2 regions of the Leptothrix sp. (in: b-proteobacteria) genome follow, and region 2 is predicted to be linked to the other one. Evidence: predicted binding sites of a transcription regulator. Region 2 holds the regulator's gene; the other holds the start of a gene.
The links. Region 2 encodes FliA, which starts transcription of late flagellar genes. Its sites were predicted from a motif close to CTAAAGTTTNNNNNNNNNNNGCCGNTA; they were not measured.

Region 1: the regulator FliA is predicted to act here: its motif matches at 2,336-2,362, upstream of AC5IG3_RS13320 (flagellin N-terminal helical domain-containing protein).

The regions. Positions count from the first base shown of each region.
Region 1 is NZ_CBDFPH010000008.1:842,561-846,973, reverse strand. It holds gene AC5IG3_RS13325 (flagellin domain-containing protein) at 122-988, opposite strand; gene AC5IG3_RS13320 (flagellin N-terminal helical domain-containing protein) at 1,300-2,166, opposite strand; gene AC5IG3_RS13315 (O-linked N-acetylglucosamine transferase, SPINDLY family protein) at 2,494-4,413, shown strand, end outside.
Region 2 is NZ_CBDFPH010000011.1:590,284-594,696, forward strand. It holds gene AC5IG3_RS17255 (Glu/Leu/Phe/Val family dehydrogenase) at 1-224, shown strand, start outside; gene AC5IG3_RS17260 (hypothetical protein) at 294-560, shown strand; gene AC5IG3_RS17265 (methyl-accepting chemotaxis protein) at 588-1,952, opposite strand; gene AC5IG3_RS17270 (RNA polymerase sigma factor FliA) at 1,976-2,689, opposite strand; gene AC5IG3_RS17275 (flagellar biosynthesis protein) at 2,709-3,521, opposite strand; gene flhF (flagellar biosynthesis GTPase FlhF) at 3,554-4,413, opposite strand, start outside.

The DNA of each region.
Region 1 (4,413 bases), on a different contig from region 2:
CGAAAAAGAAAAGTCGTCCGGCGATTTCTTTACCGCCAGACGACTTGTCTATCGGCGCCGGGCGCGCCAACTTGAGCACCACCCGTGCAGAACCGCACCACAGCCCGAGCTGTGCCAGGCATCAGCCCAGCAGCTTCATGACCTGCTGGGGCAGCTGATTGGCCTGCGCGATCATCGCGTTGCCGGCCTGCTGCAGGATCTGCGAGCGGCTCAGGTTGGAGGTTTCCGCCGCGAAGTCCGCGTCCATGATCCGGCTGCGCGCGGCCGACTGGTTCTCCACCGACACCTGCAGGTTCGAGATCACCGAGTCGAAGCGCGACTGCGATGCACCCAGCGTGGCACGCTCGGAGTTGATGATGTCGAGCGCGTCATCAATCGCATCGATGGTGGTGTTAATGGTGCCGGCCGTTGCCGCTGCACTGTCGATCGTGGAGCGACCCGCACCCGTGTTGTCCGTACCCGCCACGGAGACGATGGTGGCATTGGTCGTCATGTTGGTCGTGGTGATGTCGATCGTGTCGTCCGTTGTGGTGTTGGCGCCGACCTGGAAGGTCTGTGCACCCGCATCCGCGCCCAGGATGGCCTTGCCGTTGAAGGTTGTGCCGCCCGCGACGCGCTGAATTTCCTTGGCGAGCTCGCCGAACTCCTTGTCGAGCGAGTCGCGGTCGCTGTCGCTGTTGGTCGCGTTCTTCGACTGCACCGCCAGCTCACGCATGCGCTGCAGCGAATCCGACACCTTGCCCAGCGCGCCTTCAGCGGTCTGCGCCATCGAGATGCCGTCGTTCGCGTTGCGAACCGCCACGTTCATGCCCTTGACCTGCGCGTTCATGCGCTCGGCAATCGCCAGACCCGCCGCATCGTCCTTGGCGCTGTTGACGCGCAGACCTGAGGACAGGCGCTGCATCGAGGTCGCCAGGGACGCTTGCGACATCGATTGATTGCGCTGTGCGTTCAGGGAGACCAGGTTGGTGTTGATCGTCTGGGCCATGGTGATTCACTCCAAATCCAAAAAAAGATCTCACGTGAAAGCGGCAGGTGCACGCTGCCGATGCGGACCCAAGCAACTTGGGAAACGAGTTGCCGGGCGGGGCCCGGTCGGCAGAAGCACGTGTGAACTTCTGTGTAATGGATTGTGGGCAAGACCACGCCTGTGCAAAACGACGAAATGCAGGCTGAAGCGCCCGCTATTTCCGGATCTGGAAAGCACAACGCCACCGGCGCAGCAGCGCGGTGGCGTTGTGGAAGAGCAAGACCTGCGACCACGGCGTCTTGCCGCAGCCGTGGGCCGACCATCAGGGATCAGCGCAGCAGCGACATCACCTGCTGGGGCAGCTGGTTGGCCTGCGAAATCATCGCGTTGCCGGCCTGCTGCAGGATCTGCGAGCGGCTCAGGTTGGAGGTTTCCGCCGCAAAGTCCGCATCCATGATCCGGCTGCGCGCGGCCGACTGGTTTTCCACCGAGACCTGCAGGTTCGAGATCACCGAGTCAAAGCGCGACTGCGATGCACCCATCGTGGCGCGCTCGGAGTTGACGAGGTCGAGTGCGTCATCGATCGCATCGATGGTGGCGTCGATGGTGCCGCCCGTTCCCGCTGCACTGTCAATCGTGGCGCGACCTGCACCCGTGTTGTCCGTGCCGGCCACGACGGTGATGCTGGCGTTGGTCGTCATGTTGGTCGTGGTGATGTCGATCGAGTCGTCGGTCGTGGTGTTGGCGCCGACCTGGAAGGTCTGCGCACCCGCATCCGCGCCCAGAACGGCCTTGCCGTTGAAGGTCGTGCCACCCACGACGCGCTGGATTTCCTTGGCGAGCTCGCCGAATTCCTTGTCGAGCGAGTCGCGGTCGCTGTCGCTGTTGGTCGCGTTCTTCGACTGCACCGCCAGCTCACGCATGCGCTGCAGCGAATCACCCACCTTGCCCAGCGCGCCTTCAGCGGTCTGCGCCATCGAGATGCCATCGTTCGCGTTGCGAACCGCCACGTTCATGCCCTTGACCTGTGCGTTCATGCGCTCGGCAATCGCCAGGCCGGCCGCGTCGTCCTTGGCGCTGTTGACGCGCAGACCTGAGGACAGGCGTTGCATCGAGGTTGCGAGTGAAGATTGCGAAGCAGCCTGGTTGCGCTGCGCGTTCATCGAAATGATGTTGGTGTTGATCGTGGAAGCCATTTTGAACTCCTGAGAGGAAGCGTTGAACCGTTGGTGAACTCGGCAATGAGCGCCGTTGAGACTGCTTGTCCGGCGCTCGTCAGCCTGGATGCGGGTTCAGGTCAAAGGCCTTCATCACATCAGCCGGCTTACCGGACCACGGATCTTTTCTGCGACCCGTTGAAATTGTTATCGGTGACGGTCCGGAAAAACTTTAGGCCCGTCTTGCCGAAATTCCTTGTCTGTGTCAGCCACGGAACTGGGGGTCAGGCGCGCAGCATTTCATCGGTTCCCCTGCGGGTCTTCTTGAATACATTGGTGTGACTTTTTTCAGATCCGTCCGCATCCATGAGCACACTCACCCCAGCGCCCCAGGCGCAACGCGCGCACCAGGCCTGGCAGGAGGGCTGCAAGCACCGCAGCGCCGGCCGTCACGGCCCGGCCCGCACCGCGTTTGCACGCGCCGCGAAGGCCGCCCCGGGCGAGGCGCTCTACTGGATCAATCTGGCGCGCAGCGAGCGGCAGTTGGGCGCAACCCAGGCCTGCGAAGACGCAGCCCGGCGTGCGACGCTGCTGGACCCCGGACAGTGGGCGTACTGCCACTTCCTGGTCGAACGCCTGCAGAAGGTGCGCAACTACACCGCAGCCCTGGAAGCACTGGATCGCTACGCAAGCACCACGCTCGGGCATGAACTGCCCGCCGCCTGGCAGATGGCGCGAGGCGAGGCGATGTACCACCTCAGCCGCACGGAAGAGGCCCTCCCGCACTTCATGCAGGCCCTGGTTCTGAGCAACACAGGGCCGCAGGAAAACACCGAACTCGCGCGTATCCAACGCAATGCGGCGCTCATGCTGGGCCACAGCATGGCTACGCTCAAACGCCGCGACGAAGCCGCCGTGTGCTTTCGCATGTCGCTGGACACCGATCCCCTGGCCATCGGCAGCGCGCTCTACGCCGCGCACTACAGCGCCTGGGGCTGCGATTGGGCCGAATTGCCCACCGACCTGCAGCGCCTCCAGGACACGCTGAACACTGTGCGCGCGCTGCCGCCAGGCGCGTCGATGCAGGACTTCAGCCCTTTTTGCCTGCTGGGCCTGAGCGACGACCCGGACCTGATGCGCTGGTGCGCCGAGCATGCCGGCGCCAACGCCAATGCCAGCGTGCCCGCTGCCGTGCGCCCCCGACACCGCGTTCCCCGGCCCGACGGGCGCTTGCGGCTGGGGCTGATCTCGTCGGACTTCCATCACCACGCCACCAGCATGCTGCTGGTGCAGGCGCTGGAGCACATCGACCGCAGCCGCTACGAGCTGTTCTTCTACAGCGGCGGCCCGGATGACCGCTCGCCACTGCGTGCCCGCATTCTGGCCACCGCCACGCAGGTGCATGAGGTGGCGCTGTGGTCCCACGCGCGCCTGACCGAACAGATCCGGCAAGACCAGATCGGCGTGCTGTTCGATCTGAAGGGTTTCACCGCCGATCACCGCCTGGATGTCATCGCCGCCCGCCCGGCACCGCTGCAGGTGGCGTGGCTGGGATACCCCGGCACCGGCGGTTCGGCCCACCTCGACTACGTGATGGGCGACGCCATCGTCACGCCGCTGGAGAGTCAGGCCGACTTCACCGAAACCATCGCCCAGCTGCCGCACTGCTACCAGCCCAATGACGGCCTGCGCTCACAGCCCGCAGCATGGAGCCGCGCCGAATGCGGCCTGCCCGAAGCGGCGCTGGTGCTGGCGAGCTTCAACCAGTCCTACAAGACCACGCCCGAGGTCTTTGCCGCCTGGTGCCGGATCCTGGCTGCCACGCCGCACGCCGTGCTGTGGATGCTGGTGCCCGAAGCCGATACCCAGGCCCGGCTGCGCGAGGCCGCGCAGCGCCATGGCATCGACGGCCAGCGCCTCGTCTTTGCGCCCTTCCTGGGCATCGAATCGCACCGCTCGCGGCTGCCGCAGGCCGACCTGATCCTCGACACCTTCCCCTGCAGCGGCCACACCACCGCCAGCGACGCGCTGTGGGCCGGCGTGCCCGTGCTCACGCTCATCGGCCGCACCTTTGCCGCCCGCGTGGCGGCCAGCCTGCTGCACACGCTGGGCCTGGACGAACTGGTCTGCGCCGACCTGGACACCTACACCGCACGGGCGCTGGCGCTCTGCCACGACACCGCTGCGCTGGCAGAGGTGCGCGCCCGACTGGCGCAAGCCATCCAGACCTCGCCGCTGTTCGATGGCGCCCGCTTTGCCGCCGACTGGCAAGCCCTGATCGAGCGC
Region 2 (4,413 bases):
CCGGCGGCGTGACGGTGAGCTACTTCGAGTGGGTGCAGGACTTCTCGAGCTTCTTCTGGACCGAGGACGAGATCAACCTGCGGCTCGACAAGATCATGGTCGAGGCGCTGCGCAAGATCTGGGACACCGCCGACCGCCACAGGATCACGCTGCGCACCGCCACGTTTGCGGTAGCGTGCGAACGCATCCTGATGGCGCGTGAAGAGCGCGGGCTTTATCCCTGACTTGCAGCTGACTTATCCCTGACAAGGGACTAAAGTGGCTGGACCCCTCACCCGCTGGAGGATCCGGTCATGACGCTGCAGCAGATCTACCAATTCAAGCAGTGGCACGTGCATCACGTGCGGGGCTACGGACTGGAACTGGCGTTGTGCGACGCGGTGCTGGGCGCGTGGGTGATGGGCTGGATGCTGCTGCCCACGCTCATCGTGCTCAACGAATGGCCGTGGCTGCCGCTGTCCTTGCTGCTGACGTGCATGCCGGCCAGCTACTGCGCCCTGCGCCGGCACCTGCATCAGCGCGGCCTGCTGCGCTGCGACTGGCTGCAGTCGCTGAAGTAGGCCGGTACCGCCTGAGGCGCCGGGGCCTCAGAACTTGTAGGCGAAGCGCACGCCACCCCAGTGACGGCCGGCCACGGTGATGGGTGCGGACGCTTCCTTGAGCAGCACGAACTGGCCGTTGCCCATGTCGCGCCGATAGGTCTGCAGCAGGAACGGCCGCTCGTTGCGCGCCGAGGCCAGCCCGGTGCGGTCGGTGTAGATGCGGCGGTAGCGGCTGTGGGCGGTGTCCCAGGCCAGGTTGCCACGCTGCGGCTGGCAGTACTTGCGGTTGTGGGTGGCGATGTAGCCGTTGCGGTCGGTGGCGGCGCAGAACACCACCTGGTCGCTGAAGTTGAGCATCGCCTCCTGCACCGCTGGGAACAGCTGGTCGGTCAAGTGGCAGAAAGGGGTCAGGTGCTGCGCCGGCTGGGTGCCAGCAATGGGCTGGTACTGGTCGGAGAACAGATCCGCCAGCGTGATCTTGCCGCTGGCCACCGCCGCTTCGAGCTGGGCCGACAGCTGCGCGGCGGCGCCCTGCACGGCGTGGATGTAGGGTGTGTCGGCGGTCTCGACGCCGCTGCCGGCCAGGTCATCGATCATGCGTTCGGACAGCGTCAGGAAGCGGTCGCTGCAGCCCATGGCGGCGTCGAGGCCGATCATGGCCGACTGCATTTCGGTGCCAAGTTCGCGCGTCTTGCCGGTGACTTCGCCGCAGGTGACCGTGCTGGTCTGGGCGGCGCTGTTGATGCGCTGCACCTGGGTCTCGACATCGGCGAATGCGCGGTGGATACCGCCGGGCTGCTCGCCCGGACCGGCCAGGCGGATTTCCTTGGAGAAGGTCTCGATGCGCGCGTCGAGCTGGCCGAGCGTGCTCATGATGACCTTGGAGGAGCGCTCCACCCGCTCGGACAGGTCCTTGACCGCGTCGGCCACCACGCCGAAACCGCGCCCGGCTTCGCCGGCGCGCTTGGCCTCGACCAGTGCGTTGAACGCCACCAGCCGGGTCTGCAAGGCAATCTGGGTGATGTCGCCGGCAGCCGCCGACACGCGGTGCAGCACCTCGACGATGTCGGCCACCTCGGACGCGACTTCGCTGACCACCTGCCGGGCACGCGCCACGGCGTCCAGGCTGGCGTCGGTGGCCGAGCCGATGGCCACCTGAGATGCCTGCACCGCCAGCAACTGGCCGTTGAGCTGGTCGAGCGCCGCAATCTGCGCCACGGCGATGTGCTGAGCATCCTCGATCGCGCCATGCGTCTCGGCCGCGTCGCGCCCGATCTGCGACACCTGGTCCGACATGCGATGCACGAGGCCGCGCGCATCAGCGCCCTCCGGCGACGCAGGCGCGGCGCCGACGCCGGTTTCAGGCATCAGCGTGGTTGCCGCAAACGGTTTGCGTTTGAAACCAAACATGGGCGGTCTCCTATTTTTGTGGTCTACCAAGGACGCAGCTTGGTGCGCAACCGGGCAATCGACTGGCTGTGCAGCTGGCAGACGCGCGACTCGGTCACGCCCAGCACGGCGGCGATTTCCTTCAGGTTCATGTCTTCTTCGTAGTACATGCTCATGACGTACTGCTCGCGCTCGGGCAGGTTCTTGATCGCCTCGACCAGCGCCTCGCGCATGCGGCGGTCATTGAGCTGGCCGAGCGGGTCGGCGCCCTCCTGCATCACGTGGCGATCCAGAAAATCGTTGTCGCCGTCGTCGCCGCCCATGTCTTCCAGGTAGATCAGCTGGGTGCCGCGCACGCGGTTGAGCAGGTCCTGGTATTCGGCCAGGCCGATGCCCATTTCAGCGGCGATCTCGCTTTCCTGCGGCGCGCGGCCCAGGCGCTGTTCGAGCTTGTGCACGGCGGACTCGATGTCACGCTGGTGCTTGCGGTTGCCGCGGCTCATCCAGTCGGTGCCGCGCAGCTCGTCGAGCATGGCGCCGCGGATGCGCTGGGTGGCGAAAGTCTCGAACTGCACACCCTGGCCGACGTCGAAGCGGCTGAGCGCATCGGTCAGGCCGATCATGCCGACCTGGATCAGGTCGTCGAGTTCCACGTTGGCGGGCAGCTTGGCGATCATCTGATGCGCCAGACGCCGCACCAGCGGGCTGTATTGCTTGAGCAGGGAATTGGCGTCGAGACGGCCCTTGGCGGTGTACATACCGTAGCTCCGGTGCGGGTCAGATCATGGCGGGCCGACCGGAGGGCAGCGCCAGGCGCAAGCCACCATATCCGGTGTCCCCGTGGGTAAAGACGGCGGCGGTCAGCAGCGAGGCTTCCACCATCGTCACCAGTTCCTGGGCCGGCCGGGCGGTGGGCGGCTCGGCCGGGTCGACCCGGACCCAGCTGTGCTGCACGCCACCCAGAAACATGTCGGCGCAGTGCGCCAGGCGATCGGCCACCAGCGGCGACTTGGCCGAGGCCGGCGGCGAGCACATCAGCAAGTCGTGGGCGAGCCAGTCGGCCCGCTGCGCCAGCACCTTGAGCGCGGCGTAGGCGTGGGTCATGGATTCGGGCCGGTCGTCGCACAGCAGCATCGGGCGCGGGCGGCTCAGGCCCTGGTCACCGCGGCCGAACAGGCGGGCGAGTTCGACGGCGCTGCCGTGCACCAGGATCACTTCGGCGCGCGGCGCGGCTTCGGCCAGCGCGTCGAGGAAACCGCGCGTCGAGCCCCGGCTGTCGACCCAGCGCACCGGCAGGCCGCGGGCGGCGAGGTAGGACACGCGCTCGGACAGCGGCTCGATGCCTTCGCTCAGGTCGAAGCTGGTGAGTTCCTTGGGCGGGCCGCCGCGCTCGGAGGCGTCGACCAGCAGGGTTTCGAGCTGCAGTTCATCAAGCACGGTGCACAGCCGCTCGATCAGCACGCCGCCGTGGGTCACGAACGGGTTGGAGACCAGCGGAATGAAGCAGCGGCTGCGCGAGCCGAACAGGCGGCGCAGGCCGTCGGCCTGGTCGGCGGGCTGGGTACGGCGGAAGGACGGGGGGGTGAACATGCGGCGCTCCGGACTCAGGCTCGGGCTCAAGATCAAACGGCGTCGCGACTCGACGGGCGGCTGCTGCGCTGGGCAACAACCGGGGCCGGCGGCGTCGAGAACATCAGGTTGATGTCGGCTGCATCCATGCGCCAGGCCTGTGCGCCGCCTCCCTTGAGGGCGCGGTGCATCAGCGCCTGGGCGGTCAGGCGGTGCCAGTCTTCGGGCACGCGCTGGCCGTTGGCGATGGCGAGCACCTTGATGCGGTGGCGGATGACGGCGTCCAGTGCGGGCCCGAGCTTGACGGCCTCGTCGAGCTTGGACAGCACCACGCCCTTGGCCTGCGTGGCCTTGTAGCCGATCAGCACGTCCTCGATCGTTTCGCCCTGCGCAGCGGCGTTGACCACCAGCAGGCGCTGGATGCTGGGGTGCGAGAGCATTTCCAGCGCCTCGCGGGTGCGGCTGTCGCGCTGGGCCAGGCCGGCGGTGTCGATGATGATCATCTTCTTGGCCGACAGCAGGTCCAGCAGGTCTTCCAGCGCGACGCGGTCATGCGCCACGTGCACCGGCACGCCCAGGATGCGGCCGTAGGCGCGCAGCTGTTCGTGGGCGCCCAGGCGGTAGGCGTCCAGCGTGATCAGGCCCAGGTTGGCTGCGCCGTGGCGGCTGGCAAAGGCGGCGGCGAGCTTGGCCGCCGAGGTGGTCTTGCCCACGCCGGTGGAGCCGATCAGCGCGTACACGCCGCCCTGGTCTTCCAGCGAGGCTTCGGCCTCGGCCGTCTGCAGGTTGCGCTGCAGTACGCTGGTGGCCCAGGCCACTTCGTCGCCGACCTCGTCACCCAGGCTGTCGACCAGCTTGCGGATCAGCGCGGGCGAGAAGCCGCAGTCGATCAGCTTGGTGGTCAGCGCCGCCT